DNA from 3 places in the Streptomyces nidicola genome. Region 3 is predicted to be linked to each of the others. Evidence: riboswitches for the same ligand, from Rfam matches in the RefSeq annotation. Region 3 holds a riboswitch; each other region holds the start of a gene.
What was found. Region 3 has a riboswitch for cyclic di-AMP ahead of ACOKM3_RS18305 (C40 family peptidase). Riboswitches for the same ligand answer to the same signal wherever they lie in the genome.

Region 1 (7,266 bases), 1.4 Mb from region 3:
GTCCTGCCAGCGGGCCTTCTGGTCGCGCAGCTTGTCGACCCGCGCCTTGGCCTCCTGCTGCTGGCGCTGCAGGTCCTCGATCTCGCCGCGCTGCGACACGTACTGCCTTATCGGGTACGCGAGCGCTACCACGAGGGTGCACAGGACGAGGGCGAGCAGGGCCGCGCGGCCGGTGAGCCGGGAGCGGCGGGCCTGCCGCTTGCTCTGCGAGCGGTAGACGCGCTCGGCGGTCTGCTCACCCAGGACGCGCAGGCGGGTGGCCGTCGAGAAGCGATCTCTGGAGTCCCTGTTCCGGACCTTTCCGGGCATCGCCTGCTCCCGCCTCCCCGCTCACGTACGTACGTCCCCGCACACGGTACGGGACCGAGTGCGGGGACGTACGTAACTGCTACCTCAGTGAGGCTCAGCCCTTGAAGCGCGGGAACGCCGAACGGCCGGCGTAGACCGCCGCGTCGTCCAGGATCTCCTCGATGCGCAGGAGCTGGTTGTACTTGGCGACGCGCTCGGAGCGGGCCGGGGCGCCGGTCTTGATCTGGCCGCAGTTCGTGGCGACGGCCAGGTCGGCGATCGTGACGTCCTCGGTCTCGCCGGAGCGGTGGGACATCATGCACTTGAACCCGTTGCGCTGCGCGAGCTCGACGGCGTCCAGGGTCTCGGTCAGCGAACCGATCTGGTTCACCTTCACGAGCAGGGCGTTCGCCGAGTTCTCCTCGATGCCGCGGGCGAGGCGCTCCGGGTTGGTGACGAAGAGGTCGTCGCCGACGAGCTGGACCTTGTCACCGATGCGCTCGGTGATGGTGTTCCAGCCGGCCCAGTCGTCCTCGTACAGCGGGTCCTCGATGGAGACGAGCGGGTACGCGGAGACGAGCTCCTCGTAGTACTCCGTCATCTCGGCGGCGGAGCGCTCCTTGCCCTCGAACTGGTACTTGCCGTCCTTGTAGAACTCGGAGGCGGCGACGTCGAGCGCGAGGGCGATCTGCTGGCCGGGAACGTAACCGGCTTCCTTGATGGCCTCGAGGATCAGGTCCAGGGCCTCGCGGTTCGAGCCCAGGTTCGGGGCGAAGCCGCCCTCGTCGCCGAGGCCGGTGGCCAGGCCCTTGCTCTTCAGGACCTTCTTCAGCGTGTGGTAGACCTCGGCGCCCCAGCGCAGGGCCTCGGAGAAGGACTCCGCGCCGATCGGGGCGATCATGAACTCCTGGATGTCCACGTTGGAGTCGGCGTGCGACCCACCGTTCAGGATGTTCATCATCGGGACGGGCAGCAGGTGCGCGTTCGGACCACCGAGGTAGCGGAACAGCGGCAGGTCGGAGGCCTCGGAGGCGGCGTGGGCCACGGCGAGCGAGACGCCGAGGATGGCGTTGGCGCCGAGCGAGCCCTTGTTGTCGGTCGCGTCCAGGTCGAACATCGCCTGGTCGATCAGGCGCTGCTCGGTGGCGTCGTAACCGACGAGCTCCGGGCCGATCTGCTCGATGACGGCGAGGACGGCCTTCTCGACGCCCTTGCCCTGGTAACGGTTCGGGTCACCGTCGCGGAGTTCGATGGCCTCGAAGGCACCGGTGGAGGCGCCCGACGGGACGGCGGCACGGCCGGTGCTCCCGTCGTCGAGGCCGACCTCGACCTCGACCGTGGGGTTGCCTCGGGAGTCCAGGATTTCCCGGGCTACGACGACGTCGATGGACGGCACGAGCATCTCCTTCTTGGATGTGACGCAGGCTATGCGGGCGGCTGCTTGGTACGTGGTCCCGCACCCCTGAGCGTAACCGGCTCGCGGGCATCGGCCATCCGAACGCCCGCCTCGTGGACAACGCCGATAGCGAAATGTTCCTTAACTGAACAAAAACAGCGACCTCCGTCCCGGCTGTGCCGGGACGGAGGTCGCCGAAGTGAGCGGCCCGTGGGGACGGGGTGCGGCGGGGCTCGGCGTCCGCCGATGCCGAGCCCGTACCTGATGGCCTGGGAGGGCCTTGGGTGGTCCGGTACGAAACCGTGGTCCGGTACGAAACCGTGGTCCGGTACGGACCGGTGGTCCTGCGCGGACCGGACGCTTTAGCTGAGGTGCAGCTGCTGACCCGGGTAGATCAGGTTGGCGTCCTTGACGATGTCCTTGTTCTTCGAGAACAGCTGCTGCCAGGTCGTGTCGTGCGCCTCGGCGATCTTGCTGAGGGTGTCGCCCGTCTTGACCTTGTACTCGCCGTCGCCCTTCTCGACCTTGTTGCCGGTCGGGGTGGTGACGGTGTCCTGCTTCGGAGCCGCCTGCTGCTTGGGGGCCTCCTGCTTGGGGGCCTCCTGCTTCGGCTGCTGGCGCTGCTCGGAGCGGTCGGCACGCTGCTGGGTGTTCTGCTGCTGCGTGTTCTGCTGCTGCGAGGACGAGTCGTCGGCGCCACCCTCGTTCGGGGTGGAGGACAGGCCCGAGCCGCAGTTCGGCCAGGCACCGTTGCCCTGGGAGGCGAGGACCTTCTCGCCGACGGCTATCTGCTGGGCCTTGGAGGCCTGGTCGGCGGTGGAGGCGTACTGGTCGCCGCCGTAGGCGGACCAGGTGGAGGACGAGAACTGGAGGCCGCCGTAGAAACCGTTGCCGGTGTTGGTGGACCAGTTGCCACCGGACTCGCACTGCGCGACCTGGTCCCACTCGGACGTGGTCGCGGCGGAGGCGGAGGTCGCACCCATCAGCGGCACGGCGACGGCGGCAGCGGCGACACCACCGAGCGTGGCGACGCGGACGGCCTTGGACGGGCGGCGGTGCTTGTTCTTGCCGGAAAACAGCATGGAGATATCTCCTCACCGACGCCTGCGAGGTGAGCTGTCGGGTTCGGGCCAGTGAGTGCCCGGCAGACGCATCCTTGTGCGCTGCTTAACCCCAAGCCCGTCCGGTCTCCCGGAAGGGCGCTTACCTGGGTCCCCCGCTCCTGCCTACGGCGCATAAGCGTCGACTGTTCCCGTACGGACGTTGGCAGGATTCGGCGTGACGTCCATCGGGGCCCGCTGAAGCGAGCGGTCACGAACGTAAGCGGTCGATCCGTCCGATTTCAAAGTCGATCAGGGGCTTTGAGACCCATATCTCACTCGATCAAGATCGGACAAAGCCCCTTCAACCGCCCCGAACTCCCGCTACTTTTTGTCCGATCCGTCCCCAAGGTCCAGGCTCTGACCAGGAAGGATGAGGTCTGGGTCGGTACCGACCGTCTCCTTGTTCCGCTCGTAGAGCGCGTCCCATCCGCCGCGCACGTCCTGGGCCTTCGCGATGTCCCAGAGGTTGTCGCCGGCGTGCACCTTGTACGTGTCGCCGTCGCGCCTTTCGTCGCGCGAGGCGTGACGCCCCTCCCCCGTACGGGAGTCGGAGCCGTCCTCGGCGGCGCGATCGCCGCGATGGCGGCCCGACGTGGCGCTGTCCTGCGCCTCGTCGGAGGGCGAGGCGGACGGCGGGGCCGTCTCGGAGGCGGTGCCGTCAGAAGGCGCGTGGGACTTGTCACTTGAAGGGGCCGAGGAGCCCTCGGCCTTGTTACCGGAGGTATCGCCCGACTCGTCGGCCGACGGGCGGTCCGACGCGGCGGAGTCCTCGGCCCCGTCGTGACCCTTGTCTCCCGAATCCGCCGATTCGGTCGAATCGCTCGCGCCGGTCGAATCCGTCGCGTCCGTGGAGCCCGCCTTGTCGGCGTCCTCGTCGGCGCTGTTGTCGCCGCCGTCGTCCGACTTGCTGTCGGCATCGGTGCCGGACGGCGTGGAGGACTCGGACGGCTGCGGCGACGCGGACACGCCCGGGTCGACGTCCGCCGAGCCGTCGTCCTCGGTGAGGTCGGCGGTGAGCGAGCACATCGGCCAGGCGCTCACGCCCTTGTCGTCAAGAACCTTCTCGGCGACGGCTATCTGCTGCGAGCGGCTGGCCTGGTCGGCACGCGGGGCGTAGTCGAGCCCCCCGTACTCCTCCCATCTCTCCTGCGTGAACTGGAGACCGCCGTAGTAGCCGTTACCGGCGTCCAGGCTCCACTGCCCACCGCTCTCGCACTCGGCGAGCTTGTCCCACGCCTGCGTGGTCGCGGCGCTCGCGCCGCTCGCGGCGAACAGCGGGATCGCGATGGCGCTGCCGGCGACTCCGGCTGCGACGACGAGAGCAGGGGCCTGACGGGGGCGACGGTGACGACCGTTCCCGGAGAGCATGCGTTTGCCTTTCGCGAGACTGATGCTGCTACGCGCGACGGGTGGTGCAAGTGGTGCGGGTTGTGCATGTGTCGCGATGATCCGTGAACGTAGCGGCACTCGAACACCTGTCACAAGTCGATGCAGCGTAGATCACGTGAAAGTCACAGTGTTGACGGCCCGTCAGCTGACCCGTCGGTTCCGGTGGGGATCTGACGCGGGGTGAACTCCACCGGGAGCGTGCGCAGTCCACGCATGATGAGGCCGCCACGCCACCGCAAATCGGTAGGTTCCACCGCAAGTCGCAGGTCCGGGAGGCGGGTCAGGAGGGTGGCGAGGGCGGTCTGTCCCTCCAGGCGGGCGAGCGGGGCGCCGAGGCAGTAGTGGATGCCGTGGCCGTAGCCGAGGTGCTGGTTGTCACGGCGGGAGAGGTCGAGGGTGTCGGGTTCCGTGAAGCGCGCCGGGTCGCGGTCGGCGGCGGCGAGCACGACGAGCACCGGGTCGCCCGCGCCGATCTCCTGACCGCCGATGGTCAGCGGCTCCCTGGCGAAACGCCACGTGGCCATCTCCACCGGCCCGTCGAAGCGCAGCAGTTCCTCGATCCCGGTCGCCAGCAGCCCCGTCTCCCCCGCCGCGATCGACGTCGCGAGGCGCTCGCGCTGGTCGGGGTGCGTGAGCAGGGCGTACGTGCCGTTGCCGATCAAGTTGACCGTAGTTTCAAAACCGGCGAAGAGCAGCACGAAGCACATGGCCGCCACCTCGTTCTCCGTGAGGTGTTCGCCGTGGTCGGAGGCGCGGATCAGTTCGGAGATCAGGTCGTCGGTGAGGTCGCCGCGCTTGCGGTGGATCAGCTCCACCAGGTACGCGCGGATCCGCTTCACGGCCCGGCCCACCCCGCCGCGTGGTCCCCCGCCGTGGCGGATCATCATGCCCGCCCACTCGCGGAAGTCGTCCTGGTCCTCGCGGGGGACGCCGAGCAGGTCGCAGATGGCGTAGATGGGGAGGGGGAAGGCGAAGTCGTGGATCAGGTCGGCTTCGCCCTTGGCCGCGAAGGCGTCGATGAGGTCGTCCGTCAACTGCTGGACGCGTGGCGCGAATTCGGCGACCCGGCGCGGGGTGAACGCCTTCGAGACGAGGCGGCGCAGGCGGGTGTGGTCCGGCGGGTCGATGTTGAGGAGGTGGGTCGTCAGCTCGGCCTGGCGTTCGCCGGGGATGCCCGTCTTGCCCTTGGCGGGGCTCCGCTCGTCGTGGTGGTCCGCGTTCTTGCTGAGGCGTTGGTCGGCGAGCGCCTGGCGGGCGTCCGCGTACCGGGTGACCAGCCAGGCCTCGACGCCGCTCGGCAGCGTGGTGCGGTGCACGGGGGCGTGCTCGCGCAGCCAGGCGTAGGCGGGGTACGGGTCGCTGGCGAACTCCCAGCTGAAGAGTTCGGGGGCGCTGGAGGGGGTGGGGCTCTCGGTCACCACCCGACGGTATCGGGGCCTACCGGTCGGTGAGTCCCTCGGTGGTCCGTACCGCGTCACGGTAGGCGCGGGCGGCGGCTCTGAGTGCCGCCTCCGGGTCCACGCCCTCCGCCTCGGCGCGCAGGGCGAGGGCCAGGAGTTCGTAGCCGACGCCCTCGCCCGTGGGGACCGGGACTTCCAGGCCCGCGGTGCGGACCCGGGAGCCGAGCTTGGCGGTGAGGGCGAGGCCGGGCTGGCCCACAGGGACGCCGTCCGTGACCGAGGCGCGGCGCTTCTCCTCCGCCTTGGTGCGCAGCCAGTGCTCCTTGACCTCTTCGGGGGTCGTGGCGGTGTCGTCACCGAAGACGTGCGGATGGCGGTGGATGAGCTTGTCGACGATGCCGCCCGCCACGTCGTCCACCGAGAACGGCTCGTCGGTGTCCTCCTCGGCGATGCGCGCGTGGAAGACGACCTGGAGGAGTACGTCGCCGAGCTCCTCGCGCAGTTCCTCCCGGTCGTCCGTCTCGATGGCCTCGACCAGCTCGTACGCCTCCTCGATCGCGTACTTGGCGAGGTCCTCGTGGGTGCGCTGTTTCGACCAGGGGCATTCGCGGCGGATGCGGTCCATGACCTGGACGAGGTCGAGGAGGCGGGCGCCCGGCAGGTCGTAGGAGCCGGGGAGCAGTTCGAGGTTCGGCATCTGTTCGCGGCCCGAGCCCGCGAGGCGCGCCAGGCCGTCCGTGAGCTGCCGGTCGCCCTCGGCGGTGGCGAGGACGACGAGGGTGCGCCCGCCGTCGGCGCAGCGGTCGACGAGCTCGCGGGCGGTGGGCGAGGCGATCGTGACCTGGACGCCCGCGTCCTTCACGTACGGCAGCTGCGGGTGCGCGGAGTCGGCGCACAGCACCTCGTCGGCCGTGCGCAGCGTCTGCCACGCCTGCCAGGAGAGGAGGCCGGGGGCGACCCGGTGGCTGGTGGTGAGCAGGACGACGCGGCCGGCGGTGTCGCCTGCGTCGGCGGGGGTGTGGTGGTCGTGCGCCTCGGGTTCGTTCACCCCTCGAACGTAACGCAGACCACTGACATCCCCGCCGCTCACGTGCCTATGCGGTCTGCTGCTCCGCCGCGGGTTCCTTCGTGATCTGCCTCAGCCACGGCGTCTTCGCGTCGACCCGGCTGTTCTTGGTGACGTCCCACGTTCCGTAGCGGGGGTTGAGGTCGACGTTCAGTTCCTTGGAGGCGCTGGAGAGTGCCTTCCAGAAGACGGCCTTGCCCTGGGGGGTCTGCATGTCCGCGCCGAGCGCGGTCGACAGCTTCTGCGCCTCGATCTCGGTGCGCAGGCTCTCGGTGAGCCGGTTCGGCGGGATGTTGTACTGCTGGAGCCAGGCGACCTCCAACTGCTTCGCGCCGCCCGCCTGTTGCTCCAGGCCGGACCGCATGCTCTGCATCTCCTTGCGGGTGACGGAGATGCCGGCGTCGGTGGCGGCGCGGTGCAGGACCCGGTCGAGGACCATGGTGTGCAGCGTGTTGCGGGTGAGGCCGCCGGTCTTGGCGATGGCCTGTTCGTACTGCGCGGAGTCCTTGGTGGCGGTCTGTTGCGCGTCCCGCACCTCGTTCACCCGGCTCTCCAGTTGCGAGACGGTGATCCGCTGGCCGCCGACGACGGCCGCGGCACCGGGGTGCGCTTCGCTGCCGCAGG
Region 2 (7,266 bases), 540 kb from region 3:
CGACGGCGTCGTCATCGCCGGGGTCACCGCCACCGGCTTCGCGTTCACCGAGAACATCCTCTATCTCGGCAACGCCTTCGGCACCGACCAGCTCTCCGGCACCGGAGCCGGCCTGACCTCGGTCACCGCCGCCACCTTCTTCGTGCGCATCGTGATGTCCCCGTTCGCGCACCCGCTGTTCACCGTGCTCACCGGCATCGGCTTCGGCATCGCGGCCGCCATGGCGCCGGGCCGCGGCCGACTGCGCCGGATGCTGCTCCCGCTCGCCGGACTGCTCGCCGCGATGGGCATGCACGCGTTCTGGAACGGCTCGTCCTCGTTCGGCGAGTACGGCTTCTTCGCGGTGTACGCCGCGTTCATGGTGCCGGTGTTCGGCGTGCTCACCTGGCTCTCGGTGTACGTACGCCAGCGCGAGCTGCGCACCATCCGCCAGGAGCTGCCCGCCTACGTCGCCGCGGGCTGGCTCGCCCCGCCCGAGCCGTTCGCACTCGGCTCGCTCAAGGCACGGCGCCTCGCCCGCGAGTTCGCGACGCACTACGGCGGCCGGGCCGCCACGACCGCGGTCGCCGAGTACGAGGACTTCGCGACGTCCCTCGCGCTCCTTCGCCACCGCGGCCGCAGGGGCAAGGCAGGCGCGGACTTCGTCGAACGGGAGCGGGACCTCCTTGAAGCGCTGTGGGCGCGGCGCGACTACGCGCGCCCGGCGCTCGCGTACGGCTCCCAGATCGCAGCGCCGATGTGGCTGCCCCCGGTGTACGCGGGCCCACTCGCGCAGGGCCCCGCGTACACCCAGGGCCCCGCGTACCTCTACGACAACCCGTACCGCTACTGAGCCGCCGCCTACTGAGACGCGGACGTCAGCCGGTCGAGCTCCGCCCGCGTCAGCTCCACGTCCGCCACCGCGAGCAGCGCCGGGAGCTGCTCGACGATGCGTGCGGAGGCGATCGGCGCCGTCACCGTGGGCTGCGCGGCGAGCCAGGCGAGGGCGACCGTGGCGATCTCGGCGTCGTGCGCCTGCGCGGTCTCGTCGAGGGCGGTCAGGACCTTCTGGCCGCGCTCCGTCTCCAGGTACGCGCCGGCCTTCGCGGCGCGGGCGCTGTCCACCTGCTGTCCCGGCCGGTACTTGCCGGTCAGGAAGCCGGACGCGAGCGCGTAGTACGGCACGGCCCCGAGGCCCGCGCGGGCGGCGACGTCCTGCAGCTCGCCCTCGTACGTGTCGCGGGAGACGAGGTTGTAGTGCGGCTGGAGCGCGACGTAGCGGGCGAGGCCCTCGCGGTCGGAGAAGTCGAGGGATTCCTGGAGGCGCTCGGCGGAGATGTTGGAGGCGGCGATGTGCCGCACCTTGCCCGCCTTCACCAGCTCGTCGAGGGCGCCGATGATCTCCTCGACCGGCACCTCGGGCTTGTCGTAGTGCGTGTAGTAGAGGTCGATGTGGTCGGTGCCCAGGCGCTTCAGGGAGGCGTCGGCCGCGGCCTTGATGTTGGCGGCGGACAGGCCCTGGAACTCGGGGTGCTGGCTGCCCTTGGTGGCGATGACGACGTCGTCGCGGCGGCCGCGCGAGGCCAGCCACTTGCCGATGACGGTCTCCGACTCACCGCCCCGGTTGCCGTCCACCCACGCCGAGTACACATCGGCGGTGTCGATGAAGTTGCCGCCCGCGGCGACGTACGCGTCGAGCACCTCGAAGGACGTGGCTTCGTCGGCGGTCCAGCCGAACACGTTGCCCCCGAGGGACAGCGGGAAGACCTCGAGGTCGGAGGTGCCGAGCTTGCGCAGAGAGCGAGAGGAAGTCATGCCCCTACCCAACACCCGTACGGAATACGGTATTCCGGGATCGCACCGGAAACCGCCCCAAGAATGGGCAAACCGGCAGCCCTGACGTCGGGGGGTGTGCGCCAGGACCGCCGGGGTTCAGTCGCTCAGGGGGTGAGGCCCTTGCCGCGCAGCCAGGTCGCCGGGTCGACCCCGGTGGACTGCCCGTCGGGGTGGACCTCCAGGTGGAGGTGCGGCCCGGTGACATTGCCCGTGGCGCCCACGCGGCCGATGACATCGCCCGTCGAGACCTTCTGGCCCGCGCTGACGTTGAGCGAGGACTGGTGGCAGAACCACAGCTCGGTGCCGTCGTCGAGGGTGAGGATCGTGCGGTAGCCGTACGCGCCCGCCCAGCCGGCCTCCGTGATCGTGCCGCCGTGGACGGCGCGGATCGGCGTACCGGTGGAGGCCGCGAAGTCGAGGCCCGTGTGGTAGCCGGAGGACCACATGGAGCCGGGCTGACCGAAGGTGCCGGAGAGCGTGTACGAGGCGACCGGGAGCTTGAAGCTCTTGGCGAGCTTGGCGAGGCGCTCTTCCTCGGCCTTGCGGCGGGCCTCCGCCTCGGCCTTCTTCTTGTCGGCGAGTTCCTTGGCCCTGGCCGCGTCCTGCTTGGCGGCGGCCTCGGCTGCCGCCTGCTTGGCGGCGGCCTCCTCGGCGGCCTGCTTCGCGGTGGCGTCGGCCGCGTCCTGCTGCGTCTCGGCCTGCTGCATGATGCGGGCCCGCAGCGCCTCGCCGGCGCCGGTCTGCCCGTCGGCGGCCTCGGCCTGGGTGATACCGGCGCCGCTCAGCGGGGAGGCCGTGGCGCCGGAGTCGGAATCGGAGTCCGAGCCGTCGGATATCAGCGAGCCCACGCCCGGCAGCGACTTGGCCTCGGGCAGCGAGTCCTTGACCGCCGACAGGTCGGGCATGGAGATGTGGACCGGCGGCTTGCCGCCCTGTGCGGTGGCGATGCCGCCCGCACCGACGGCGGCGACCACGCCGACGCCGAGAACAGTGGAGCTGCGAGCGAATCCACCACGGCGGCGGGCTACGCGATGCCTGCCGCGGACGGGAGCGACGGACTCCTCGGTGGGGTTCCACTCCTCCCAGGTCTCCTGCTCGACGCCGAAGTCGTCTTCGGGGCCGTAGAAGAAGTCGGGGGCAGGCCGGTTCGACGCCACGGGGGCGCTCTCCTTTCCTTCCTTCTCGCCTACCGGGTTAGCTGACGGGTTCGGAGCAGGAAGGTCTCCTACGGACGCCTCCTTGGACAGGAACAGCGTCCGATTCACCCCAAGTTGGTGGTTCCCCGGTTCCCTTGCGGGATTGAGCGTGTGCGCACGGAGCCGTCTCTTGTGACGGCTGGGACGACCGCGCTGCGTTATCGAACGTTAATAGACAGCAGACAGTAATTCCAAGCGCTTCCCACTGATCGTTCACGACTCTGGCCAGGACTTATCGGGACAGGAGTGGGCGGAATCGGGCGAGTTGATCGCACTCCGCAAACGTCCATGCAACTGATGGTGCGTCAATTGTTATGCGGAGCGACGCCGTTCGACTACCTCTGGTAATAACGATCAAGGAACTCAGCCGCGTCGCACGGCGAGCAGCGCCATGTCGTCCTTCGTCCCGTCACCGGTGTGCGCGCGCACCTCCGCGGCGAGGGACGCGAGGAGTTCCTCGGGCCCCGGGAAGACGCGTCCGGAGAGCCGGGCCGCCGGATCGTAGAAGCGGCCGCTCGGGTCGCGCGCCTCGGAGAGCCCGTCGGTGTAGAGCAACAGCGTGGCCGCGGACGGGAACGCCGCCTCGACGGCCCGGTCGGGCCAGCTGCCGAGTTCGCTCATGCCGAGCGGCAGCGCCGCCTGGCACGGATCGAGTGCGCGTACGGTGCCGTCGCCGAGCAGTAACAGGGGGCTGGGGTGGCCCCGGTTGAGGACGCGGACGAGCTCGACGCCGTGCGGGATCTCGGCGAGCACCGCGGTGGTGAAGCCCTCGAAGTCGTCGATGCCGCTGCGCCGGGTGCCCTCGCGTGCCAGGGCCCGCTCAAGACGCTGGGCGACCGCTTCCAGGGAACCCTCCTGCTCGGCGGCCTCCCGGAACGCGCCGATGACGACGGCGACCGCGGCGACCGCGCCCATCCCCTTGCCGCGCACGTCGCCGACGATGATCCGGATACCGTGCGGGGTGTCCTGGACCGCGTACAGATCGCCGCCGATGAACGCGTCGGCCTGCGCCGCCTCGTAGCGCGCCGCGATGACGAAACCGCCGAGCCGCCGGGCCGGTTCGGGCAGCACCGCCAGCTGCGCGGCCTGCGCGATCTCACGGGCGGAGGCCAGCTGCTCGTAACTTCGGTAGACGATCCGGTTGAGCAGACAGGCCAGCAGGCAGACGGTGGCCACGGTGGCGATCTCGGTGACGAACACCGAGTCGAGGTGCCCCGTGAAACGCAGGTGCACGGCGACGATCGCGCCGATCGACACGACGCCGACCAGCATCGTCGCGCGGAGCGAGAAGAACGGGGCGGCCACCAGCGGCGCCGCGCTGAACAAGGGGGCGCCGGGGAAACCGCTGGGAGTGACGTACTCGTAGATCGCGCCGCCGATGACGAGCAGCAGGGGCAGCAGCCGCAGGAAGAGCCGCACGCTCACGTTCTCTGAGCCGTGCCGCCTCCGTCTCCCGCCGGTACCTCCTGTTCGCTGCCCCACCACTTGTCTCCTGCCGTTCCCTGCCAGCTTCCGGCGTCTCACCAAGAGTTCCTGCACGGGGACGCGGGGGCGAGCAGGAGTGGGCCGTACGGGTGGGGAAAGTGACGTGCGCAACACCGGCGGCACAGGGGCGACACGGGGCGCCGCGACGGCATCGCGGCACAAAAAAACCGAGGCCGGAATCTCGATGAGATTCCGGCCTCGGTCTTCAGTAGCGGGGACAGGATTTGAACCTGCGACCTCTGGGTTATGAGCCCAGCGAGCTACCGAGCTGCTCCACCCCGCGCCGTTGTGTTCACAACTCTACGCCATCAGGGGGAGTGAACGCGAATCGCTTCGCGTGACGGCTCACGCGGCGGCGTGTGTGAGCGTCTCCCACGCCACGAACAGGTCGTCCGTTCCCTCGGGTCGCTGCTTGCGGGTGAGCTTCTCGGTCTGCGGGAGGTCCATCTTCAGCCGTCCCTTCAGGTGCTGAAGGCCCACCTCCGTGTCGGGGCCCATGTCCCGCTGCACCTTCCCGCCGCACAGCCAGGACGGGGCCTTGGTGCCCAGCTGGTACTTGGAGTGCAGTTCGAGCGCGGCGGCGAGCCGGTCCTTCACCTCCCCGTACAGGTCGACGCCCTGGTGCCAGGCGGTCTCCGCCATGTGGGAGGTGGCGGCGAGGGAGTAGCTGGCGTGCTTGAAGTTGCGGCAGGTCTCCTGGGCGAGCCCGTCCTTGAAGGTCTTCTGCCCGAACCAGTACGTCTGAAGTTCCTTCGGAGTGTTGATGTCGCTGCCCTTCGGTTTCACCGGGAGCGGCCCGTCGGAGGACAGATAGAAGTACGCGGGGACGCGGTTGCGGAAGTGCCCGACGGCCTGGTCGAAGGCGCGCTGGTCGTTCAGGTAGACGCCCATGCTCATCGTCGCGTCGGCCATCACCAGGTCCCAGTTGCCGTTGAAGTCGGCGGAGCCGCCCCGCACTTCGGGCAGATAGGCCTCGCGCAGCATTCGCTGGAACTTCAGCTCCTGCCCGTCCGGCCAGTCCTTGTACGTGTACTGCATCAGCTCGCCGGCCTTCGCCCAGGAGGCGCCGGCCCAGGCGGCCTGAAGCCCCGCGTTGTCCGCGGTGTGCCCGGTGACCTTGTCCGACCAGGCGTCCATGATCTCGACGGCCTTGGCGGCGTGCGCCCTGTCGCGGGTGATGTTCCACAGCAGGGCCTGCGTATAGGCGGCGATGGCGTCCTCGCGCTCCTCGACGCAGCCCTGTCCCGCCTCGGCGTCGAAGGGGCACTCCACGGTCGCGTACGGCTTGGCCTTGTAGTCGAGGTCGGCGTACTTGCTGTCGCTCATCTCCTTGTACGCGGAGATCCACGGCTCCTGTTTACGGGCCACGTGGTCGCGGACCGCGGCCAGTTGGCCCTTGCCGACCAGGACGCCCGGGTGCGCGAAGGGGCCGCCGGAGGGCCGGTGTTCGGGGTGCGCGCCCACGTCGGAGTCGGTCCGTGTGGTCCCGCCGCACGCCGTCGCGGCCACCACAAGGAAGGGGACGAGGCTCCCCAGAAGAACGCGTCGCGTCCGTGCGCCCGCTGCCATGAACACCTCCGGTCGGATCATTGGCAGCCTGACGCGTGCGGGCGATGTCCGCAGGATCTGTTGCGCCGGTCGGGAAGGGGGCGCGTGCGGCCTCCCTCGCTCGGGCCACGTGTCGCCTTCCTCGCTCCTCTTGCACTCCTCTTGTGCCCTTCTTGCACCCTTCTTGGGGTCTTCGAACTTCTTCTGACTCTTTCGGACTCTTCCGGACTCTTTCGGACTACGGGAGCCGGTGCCGGGCCGCGCCGACTACGGTGCTGCTCCTCCCTGCCGACCTGTTCACCGGGAAGAGGCGATCGCAGTGAATGCTGAGCGGCGCCCAGGTGATCTTCCGATCGAGGTGACGAGCTTCGTCGGCCGGTCCAAGGAGATCGGGGCGGCCACCCAACTCCTGGGCAGGGTCCGCCTGGTGACCTTTCTCGGGCCCGGCGGTGTCGGCAAGACCAGGACGGCGCTGCGCGTCGCCGCCCAGCTGGCAGGAGCACTCGACGACGGCGTCTGCATGGTGCCGCTGTCCTCCCTGAAGGACCCAGACCTGCTGGCGCACTCGGTGTCGGCCGCGCTCGGCCTGCCGGAACAGCCGAACCGCTCGCAGCTCGACGTCCTCGTGGACCACCTGGAGGACCAGGAGCTGCTGCTGGTGCTCGACACCTGCGAGCACATCGTGGACGCCTGCGGGATGCTCGCCGACGTCCTGCTGCGCAGCGCGCCCTCGGTGCGGATCCTGGCGACCAGCCGCGAACCCCTCGACGTACCCGGTGAGCACACGTTCCCCCTCATGCCGCTGGCCGTGCCCTCCGCACAGGACGGGCAGCCCACCACCACCGACGCCATGCGGCTCTTCGCCGACCGCGCCTCGGCCGTGGTGCCCGGGTTCGCGCTGAACGACGGCAACCGCGGGGCCGTCGCCGCCCTGTGCCGGCGGCTCGACGGGATCCCGCTGGCCATCGAGCTGGCGGCGGTGCGGCTGCGCGCCCTGTCCCTCGAACAGATCGTGGACCGCCTCAGCAGCCGGTTCCGCGTGCTCACCGGCGGCAGCAAGGTGGCCCTGCCGCGGCACAAGACCCTGCGGACGGCCATCGACTGGAGCCACGATCTGTGCTCTCCGCAGGAACGGCTGCTGTGGGCCCGGCTCTCGGTCTTCGCGGGCGACTTCGACCTGCCGTCCGTGGAGGACGTCTGCGCCGACGAAGCGCTGCCCGCC
Region 3 (7,266 bases):
AGCTTCTTGCTCTCCCGGCGCAGTATGCGGACGCAGGCGCTGTGGAAGGTCGAGACCCACATGGCGTTGGCGCGCGGGCCCACCAGGTCCTCGACGCGCTCCTTCATCTCGCCCGCGGCCTTGTTCGTGAACGTGATCGCGAGGATCTGGCCGGGGTGCACTCCGCGCTCGGCGAGCAGGTACGCGATGCGGTGCGTGAGGACGCGGGTCTTGCCGGATCCGGCGCCCGCGACGATGAGCAGCGGGGTCCCGCCGTGTGTGACGGCCGCCTGCTGGTTCTCGTTCAACCCCTCCAGGAGGGAGGCCGCGCTCAGGACGGGGCGCGGGGCGCCGTCCCGGTAGTGCGTGTCCCTGTCCTCGGGCGCGCCGAGCTGCCCGCCGAACAAGTCGTCCGGCATCGGCTCCGGGGCCCCGTCGTCGTACTCGGGGTCCGGGGGCGGCGGCGGGGGTTCCTCCGCACCCTTCTGGAGGCCGGTCAGGAAGCTGTCGTCAAAGAGGCTGCTCATCGCTCTACGAGTCTAGGCCGCCCCACTGACAACCCGTGGCTGCCTTCAAAACTCCGGGGAACTCCACCGGGCCCCGCGGGCCCGCAGAGGGGCAGATCACGAAAATGTATCGGGCATATCGAACATCAACCTTCACAGCAGCCACACGAGTTGGCTACGGTGCAGCCGGGCAGCCCGTCCCCCCGCCCGCGAATGTCGCGGCGAGCGGGCAGCCCCCGCCGAGTTCCGTACGCCGTGAGGCAGGGAACCGGGGACCCAACCGACCTTGGGGTGAATCGGCCGACGGCCCGGCAGGACAGGGCAGCCGACCGTAGGGCAGCCTTCCGTGTACCACGCCCGAACCCGACAGCTAACCCGGTAGGCGGACGACGGAAGGAGTCGCCTGCCTTGGCGTCGCACCGCAAGCCCCGCAGCCGTTCCCGGATCACCGGCGGCCTTCGCACGACCCCCGCGGTCGGCATCACCACCGCCGCCCTCACCTCCGTGGCCCTGCTCTCGCAGACGGCACAGGCCGCGCCCGCGCAGCCCTCGTCCAAGCCGCGCCTCGAAGAGGTCCAGCAGAAGGTCGACACCCTGTACCGGCAGGCCGAGGTCGCCACCCAGAAGTACAACGGGGCGAAGGAGCGGACCGACTCCAAGAAGCAGCAGGTCGACAAGCTCCTCGACGATGTCGCCCAGCACACCGACGAGATGAACACGGCCCGCCAGAAGCTCGGCAGGTACGCCGCCGAGCAGTACCGCTCGGGCGGGGTCAGCGACACCGCAACCATGTTCCTCGCGGACGACCCGGAGGACTACTTCTCGCAGCGCCAGCTGATGAGCCGGCTCACCGACGAGCAGAAGAAGTCGGTCGACGACTATCAGGCGCAGGCGCGCGAGACCGCGAAGAAGCGCACCGAGGCGCAGTCGAGCCTGGAGGACCTCACGGAGTCGCAGACCGAGCTGAGGTCGACGAAGGAGACCGTCCAGACGAAGCTCTCCGACGCGCGCAAGCTGCTGGCCGAGCTGACCGCCAAGGAGAAGGCGCGGCTCGCCGCGATCCAGAAGGCCAAGGAGGAGGCGGCCCGCAAGAAGGCCGCCGAGCTGGCCGCCCAGCAGAAGGCCGCGGAGGCGAAGCGGAAGGCGGCCGAGGAGGCAGCGCAGAAGGAACAGGAGTCGTCCGGCTCCTCGGGCTCGGGATCCTCGGGCTCCGGTTCTTCTTCGTCCGACGCCTCGTACGCCACGAAGGCCGCGCAGGCGCTCGCGTTCGCCAAGTCCCAGGAGGGCAAGCCGTACGTGTGGGGCGCCACGGGCCCGGACTCGTACGACTGCTCGGGCCTCACCCAGGCGGCGTGGAAGTCCGCGGGGATCTCGCTGCCCCGGACGACCTGGGACCAGGTCGAGATCGGCAAGACGGTGCCGCTCTCCGACATCCAACCCGGTGACCTGGTGTTCTTCTACGACGACATCAGCCACGTGGGCCTCTACATGGGCGACGGGATGATGGTCCACGCGCCGAAGCCGGGCGCGGTCGTGCGCGAGGAGTCGATCTACTACGACGGCACGTCGTCGATCCACAGCGTGGTGCGGCCGGCCTGACCCCACGCAGAAGGGCCCGGCAGGTGCGACCTGCCGGGCCCTTCTGTGCGTCCTGGTACGCGGTCGCTCAGGTCCAGAGCACCGCGATGAAGATGTTGACGACGGTGAGCGCGCCGACCGTGATGAAGAGGCCCTTCTCCGCCTTCTCCTCGTCCCGCTTCACGTAGACGATGCCGAGGATCACGATCAGGAGCGCGAGCTTCACGCCGATCTTGATGTTGTTCACGGTGCTGCCGTCGGCCTGGTTGAGGCCGACCAGGGCGACGCCGGTCACCAGCATGGTCAGGGCGCCGTGCAGCATCGCCTTGTTGAAGCGGGCCGCGCCCTCCTTCATCGCCGACATCTGCGTGAGGAAGCCGCCGAGCAGCGAGGCGATGCCGATGATGTGCAGGCCGACGAAGAGGTGGATGAGTACGTCCATGGTTCGGAGCCTAACCGGACGCCCATGGCCCACTACGGGCACCCCTTTGCCACTCTGTTATCACTCTCCGCCACCATCCGTAACAAACGGACCAGTTGCGAACAATCCGGCACCAACCCGTTACGCAGAGGTTTAGCGTCCTTCCTCAGGTGACCGGCTCCCCACCGCCGCCCGGGCCAGGGGCGGCAGTCGGACACCCCGCCGAGAAAGGTCCGGCGGCGGCCCGCTCCCCTGTGCGGGCCGCCGCCGGACGCGCGACCGGGGGCCGTGCGGTTCGTACGGCGCCCAGAGGAGGACCTTGTGCCGGCAGCGCATCGAAAGCCCCGACCGCGTTCGCTCCGCGGTGGGGGCACGGCCCGCACCGCGGCCACGCTCGCCCTCGCTTCCGCGGCCACCGTCACCGCCCTCGACGGCGGGGCGGCGCACGCGGAGCCCGAGCTCGGCCCCGCGCAGGTGCGGGCCAAGGTCGACAAGCTGTACCAGGAGGCGGAGGTCGCCACCCAGAAGTACAACGGGGCGAAGGAGAAGGCGGACGGGGCGCGGAAGAAGGTGGACGCCCTCCAGGACGAGGCGTCCCGGCGCACCGAATCACTCAACTCCCAGCGCGAGAAGCTGGGTTCGGTCGCGGCCTCCCAGTACCGCACGGGAGGCGTGGACCCGTCGGTCCAGCTGCTCCTCTCCTCCTCCCCCGACGCCTACCTCGACAAGGCGTCCCTCACGGAGCGCGTCGGCGCGCGGCAGGCCGCCGAGGTCACCCGCGTCCAGGGCGAACTCCGCGAGATCGACCAGCTGCGCGACGACGCGGACGGCACGCTCTCCGAACTCCGCGCCAAGAAAGCCGAGTTGGCGGACAACAAGAAGAAGGTGAAGCGAAAACTCGCGGAGGCCCGGCGCCTCCTCGACCGCCTCACCCCCGAGGAGCGCACCGCCGCCCCCGCGACGAGCGACCGCTCCTCCCGCTCGGCGGAACGCGCCGACCTCTCCCAGGCCCCCAACTCCCGCGCCAAGGCCGCGATCTCCTTCGCGTACGGCGCACTGGGCAGCCCCTACGTATGGGGCGCCACGGGCCCCGACGCCTTCGACTGCTCGGGCCTGACGCAGGCCGCGTACAAGGCGGCCGGAGTCTCACTCCCCCGCACGACGTACAGCCAGATCGACGCGGGCCCCCGCATCCCGAAGTCCCAGCTCCAGCCGGGCGACCTGGTCTTCTTCTACTCCTCGATCAGCCACGTGGGCCTCTACATCGGAGGCGGCAAGATGATCCACGCCCCGAACCCGAGCGCCCCGGTACGGGTGGCCCCGATCGACGAGATGCCGTTCGCGGGGGCGACGCGCGTGGCGTGACGCCGCACCGGTCACCGTCTACGCTCCCGGCGGCGTTGCCAACCGCGCCCGGCCGCCGCCACGCTGCCCGTATGACCGACGGATTTCTGCTCTCCCCCGGTGCCGGTCGCAGGATCGAGGCCGCCGGAATGACGCTCAAGGTCGGCGCGGAACACACGCCACGATGGTCGATGTTCGAGGCCGAGATTCCGGTCGGGTTCGACGTGGGGGCACATCTCCACCACGAGGCCGAGGAGATCTTCTACGTGCTCGGCGGCGAGCTGGACCTGCTGGCCTTCGAGCCGCGGTTGCGGACCGGCGGGGACTGGCAGACCTGGGAGTCACGGACCGGCGCCAAGGTGGCGCGGGGCGGGCCGGGCAGCGCCATGTACGTGCCCGCCGGCTGCCCGCACGCCTTCGGCAATCCGGGCCCGGGACCGGCCCGGCTGCTGTTCCTCGTCGCCCCGTCCGGGCACGAGACGTATCTCCGGGAGATGGGTGAGCTGATCGCCGCCGGGCCGCCCGCACCCGATGCCGTGGCCGCGCTCCGACTCCGTTACGACATCGAGCAGTTGACGCCACTGGTGCCGGGGCGGCGTGCGGACGGGGCCGGGGTCAGTCCGCCCGCCCCGTGACCGCCACCGTCACGCCGAGGCCCACCATCGCGAGGCCGCCCGTGCCGCCGACTGCCGCGAGGCGGCGTGGGGAGCGGGCGAACCAGGTGCGGGCCGTGGAGGCGGCGAGGCCCCAGAGGCTGTCGGAGGCGATCGCGATCACGTTGAACACCAGGCCCAGGAGCAGCATTTGGAGCACCGTGTGCCCCGCCTCCCGGTCGACGAACTGGGGCAGTACCGCCGCGAAGAAGACGATCGTCTTGGGGTTGGCGACGCCCACCGCGAAGCCCTCCCAGAGGGTGCGCAGGGTGCTGCCGCGGCCCGCCTCGCCCCGCTCCTCCTCGAACACCGCGCGCAGCGAACGCCGTTGGCGAATCGCCTTGATGCCCAGGTAGATCAGGTAGGCCGCGCCCACCAGCTTCAGCGTCATGAAGATCGCCACCGAGCGCTCGACGAGCGAGCCGACCCCGAGGGCGACGGCGATCACGAGGACATACGCCCCGATGGTGTTCCCGAGGACCGTCATCAGGGCGGCGCGGCGGCCCTGCGCGAGGGCGCGGCCGACGACAAAGAGGACGCTCGGCCCCGGGATGACGATGAGGAGGAGGGATATCGCCGCGAAGGCGAGGAGGCGGTCGGTGGACATCATGGAGTCCATGGAGCCACAGGCGCGGCGCCGGGCTCCACCGGTTAAATCCGGCCGGTCACACCAGCCGTCGCGCCGTCGCCCACCGCGTCAGCTCGTGCCGGTTCGAGAGCTGGAGCTTGCGCAGCACCGCCGAGACGTGCGACTCGACCGTCTTGACGGAGATGAAGAGCTGCTTGGCGATCTCCTTGTACGCGTAACCGCGCGCGATGAGGCGAAGGACCTCGCGCTCGCGCTGGGTGAGGCGGTCGAGGTCCTCGTCCACCGGCGGCGCGTCCGTCGAGGCGAAGGCGTCGAGGACGAAACCGGCGAGGCGGGGCGAGAACACCGCGTCGCCCTCCTGGACGCGGAAGATGGAGTTCACGAGGTCCGTGCCGGTGATCGTCTTCGTGACGTAGCCGCGGGCGCCGCCCCGGATCACGCCGATCACGTCCTCCGCCGCGTCCGAGACCGACAGCGCCAGGAAGCGCACCGGGTTCTCCGCGTCCGCCATCATCTGGGCGCTGCGGCGCAGGACTTCGACGCCTCCGCCGCCGGGGAGGTGCACGTCGAGGAGCACCACCTCGGGCCTTGTCGCCGTGATCACCGTGACCGCCTGGTCGACGTCGGCGGCCTCGCCGACCACCTCGACGCCGGTCTCCTCGGTGCGGCCGATCTCCGCCTGGACGCCGGTGCGGAACATCCGGTGGTCGTCGACCAGGACCACTCGTACCCGTCGTGTCTGAGCTGCCTCGTCGGTCATGACGTCCCTTCCGCCCTCTTCATGGTCAGTTCGACCTCGGTGCCGCCGTCCGGCACCGCCCGCAGCCGGGCCGTCCCGCCGTTGCGTTCCATCCGGCCGATGATGGATTCTCTTACGCCCATGCGGTCGGGCGGGATGGAGTCGAGGTCGAAGCCGGGGCCCCGGTCGCGTACGGAGACGAAAACCTCTTCCCCGTCGACGTCGCCCTCGACCTCCGCGTACACCTGGACCGCGCCGCCCACGCCACCGTACTTGGCGGCGTTCACCATCGCTTCCCTCGCGGCCTGCATCTGTGCCGACAACTGCTCGTCGAGCAGGGTGTCGCCCACCACCACGACCTCCAGCGGGACCCCGTGCTTGTCCTCGACCTCCGCCGCGTTGCGCTTCACCGCCTCCGCCACGGTCTCCGGCTCCTGCGGGTTCTCCGCGGCGGCCGGTTTGTAGAGCCACGCCCGCAGGTCGCGCTCCTGGGCTCGGGCGAGGCGGCGCACCTCGGCCGGACTGTCCGCGTTGCGCTGGATCAGGGTGAGGGTGTGCAGGACCGAGTCGTGCACATGGGCCGCGACCTCCGCCCGCTCCTGCGCGCGGATGCGCATCAGGCGCTCCTCGGAGAGGTCCTGTGTCATGCGGATCAGATAGGGGCCCGCGAGGAGCGCGATGCCCACGACGACGGCCAGCGCCGCCTGGAGGATCGGGCCGATGTGCTCGGTGGCGCCCTGCGTGACGAAGATGCCGGTGACGCCCACGCCGACGAGCAGCACGCCGGAGGCCGCGCGGGCCAGGCTCAGCGTGCGCTTGCGGCGGCCGACCTCCATCCAGCGGGCCCTGCGCGCGTTGTCCGCCTGCCGCCAGACGAGGGCGACGCCCGCGGCGACGAGCACGGTGGGGATCAGGTACGCCTTGGTGTTGCCGGTCAGGTTCACGTTCTCCACGAAGATCATCGCCACGATGACCATCAGGAGCAGGGCGAGGATCTGGCCCTTGTCCGGCTTGCGCGTCACCAGCCGGCGGCGGCCGTCGGGGGACGTCTCCGTGCTGAGCACGGGCGGGCGGTCCGCGCCGACGCCGCCCACGCCGAGCGGCACGAAGAACCAGAACGCCGCGTACAGCAGCGCCCCCAGCCCGTCCGCCATGAACAGGCCGACGAAGACCAGGCGCACCCAGATCACCGGCAGCCCGAGATGCCCCGCGAGACCCCGCGCCACTCCGCCCAGCCAGCGTCCGTCGCTGCTGCGGTAGAGCTTGCGCGGCGGCCGCGGGTCTCGGTCCTCGGCGAGGGGGGCGGTCGCTGCTTCCGGCATGCCACCGATCGTCACATGCGGTAGGGGGCCGGGCATCAGGGTCGACCCCGGATACTTCCCTGATCTTCGCGCCCGGGGGTCGTGGCCGCGGGCGGCGCCGGGGGCTCAGGGACGATCTCAGGGTTCGGCCAGGGT

Region 1: it holds a riboswitch for cyclic di-AMP, as region 3 does, so the genes downstream of both, ACOKM3_RS24625 (transglycosylase family protein) here and ACOKM3_RS18305 (C40 family peptidase) in region 3, are expected to answer to the same signal.
Region 2: it holds a riboswitch for cyclic di-AMP, as region 3 does, so the genes downstream of both, ACOKM3_RS20905 (M23 family metallopeptidase) here and ACOKM3_RS18305 (C40 family peptidase) in region 3, are expected to answer to the same signal.

What each region holds. Positions count from the first base shown of each region.
Region 1 is NZ_JBNBPI010000001.1:5,406,111-5,413,376, reverse strand. Features, by position in the region: gene ACOKM3_RS24635 (FtsB family cell division protein) at 1-309, opposite strand, end outside; gene eno (phosphopyruvate hydratase) at 404-1,684, opposite strand; gene ACOKM3_RS24625 (transglycosylase family protein) at 2,047-2,766, opposite strand; cyclic di-AMP (ydaO/yuaA leader) riboswitch at 2,771-2,928, opposite strand; gene ACOKM3_RS24620 (LysM peptidoglycan-binding domain-containing protein) at 3,109-4,155, opposite strand; gene ACOKM3_RS24615 (cytochrome P450 family protein) at 4,299-5,594, opposite strand; gene ACOKM3_RS24610 (nucleoside triphosphate pyrophosphohydrolase) at 5,614-6,624, opposite strand; gene ACOKM3_RS24605 (SurA N-terminal domain-containing protein) at 6,671-7,266, opposite strand, start outside.
Region 2 is NZ_JBNBPI010000001.1:4,586,529-4,593,794, forward strand. Features, by position in the region: gene ACOKM3_RS20895 (PrsW family intramembrane metalloprotease) at 1-832, shown strand, start outside; gene ACOKM3_RS20900 (aldo/keto reductase) at 841-1,794, opposite strand; gene ACOKM3_RS20905 (M23 family metallopeptidase) at 1,920-2,972, opposite strand; cyclic di-AMP (ydaO/yuaA leader) riboswitch at 2,984-3,131, opposite strand; gene ACOKM3_RS20910 (PP2C family protein-serine/threonine phosphatase) at 3,375-4,430, opposite strand; tRNA gene ACOKM3_RS20915 (tRNA-Met) at 4,706-4,779, opposite strand; gene ACOKM3_RS20920 (alginate lyase family protein) at 4,842-6,065, opposite strand; gene ACOKM3_RS20925 (ATP-binding protein) at 6,403-7,266, shown strand, end outside.
Region 3 is NZ_JBNBPI010000001.1:4,050,017-4,057,282, forward strand. Features, by position in the region: gene pcrA (DNA helicase PcrA) at 1-506, opposite strand, end outside; cyclic di-AMP (ydaO/yuaA leader) riboswitch at 713-885, shown strand; gene ACOKM3_RS18305 (C40 family peptidase) at 894-2,084, shown strand; gene ACOKM3_RS18310 (hypothetical protein) at 2,152-2,505, opposite strand; gene ACOKM3_RS18315 (C40 family peptidase) at 2,806-3,849, shown strand; gene ACOKM3_RS18320 (cupin domain-containing protein) at 3,921-4,463, shown strand; gene ACOKM3_RS18325 (LysE family translocator) at 4,444-5,091, opposite strand; gene ACOKM3_RS18330 (LuxR C-terminal-related transcriptional regulator) at 5,147-5,830, opposite strand; gene ACOKM3_RS18335 (ATP-binding protein) at 5,827-7,131, opposite strand.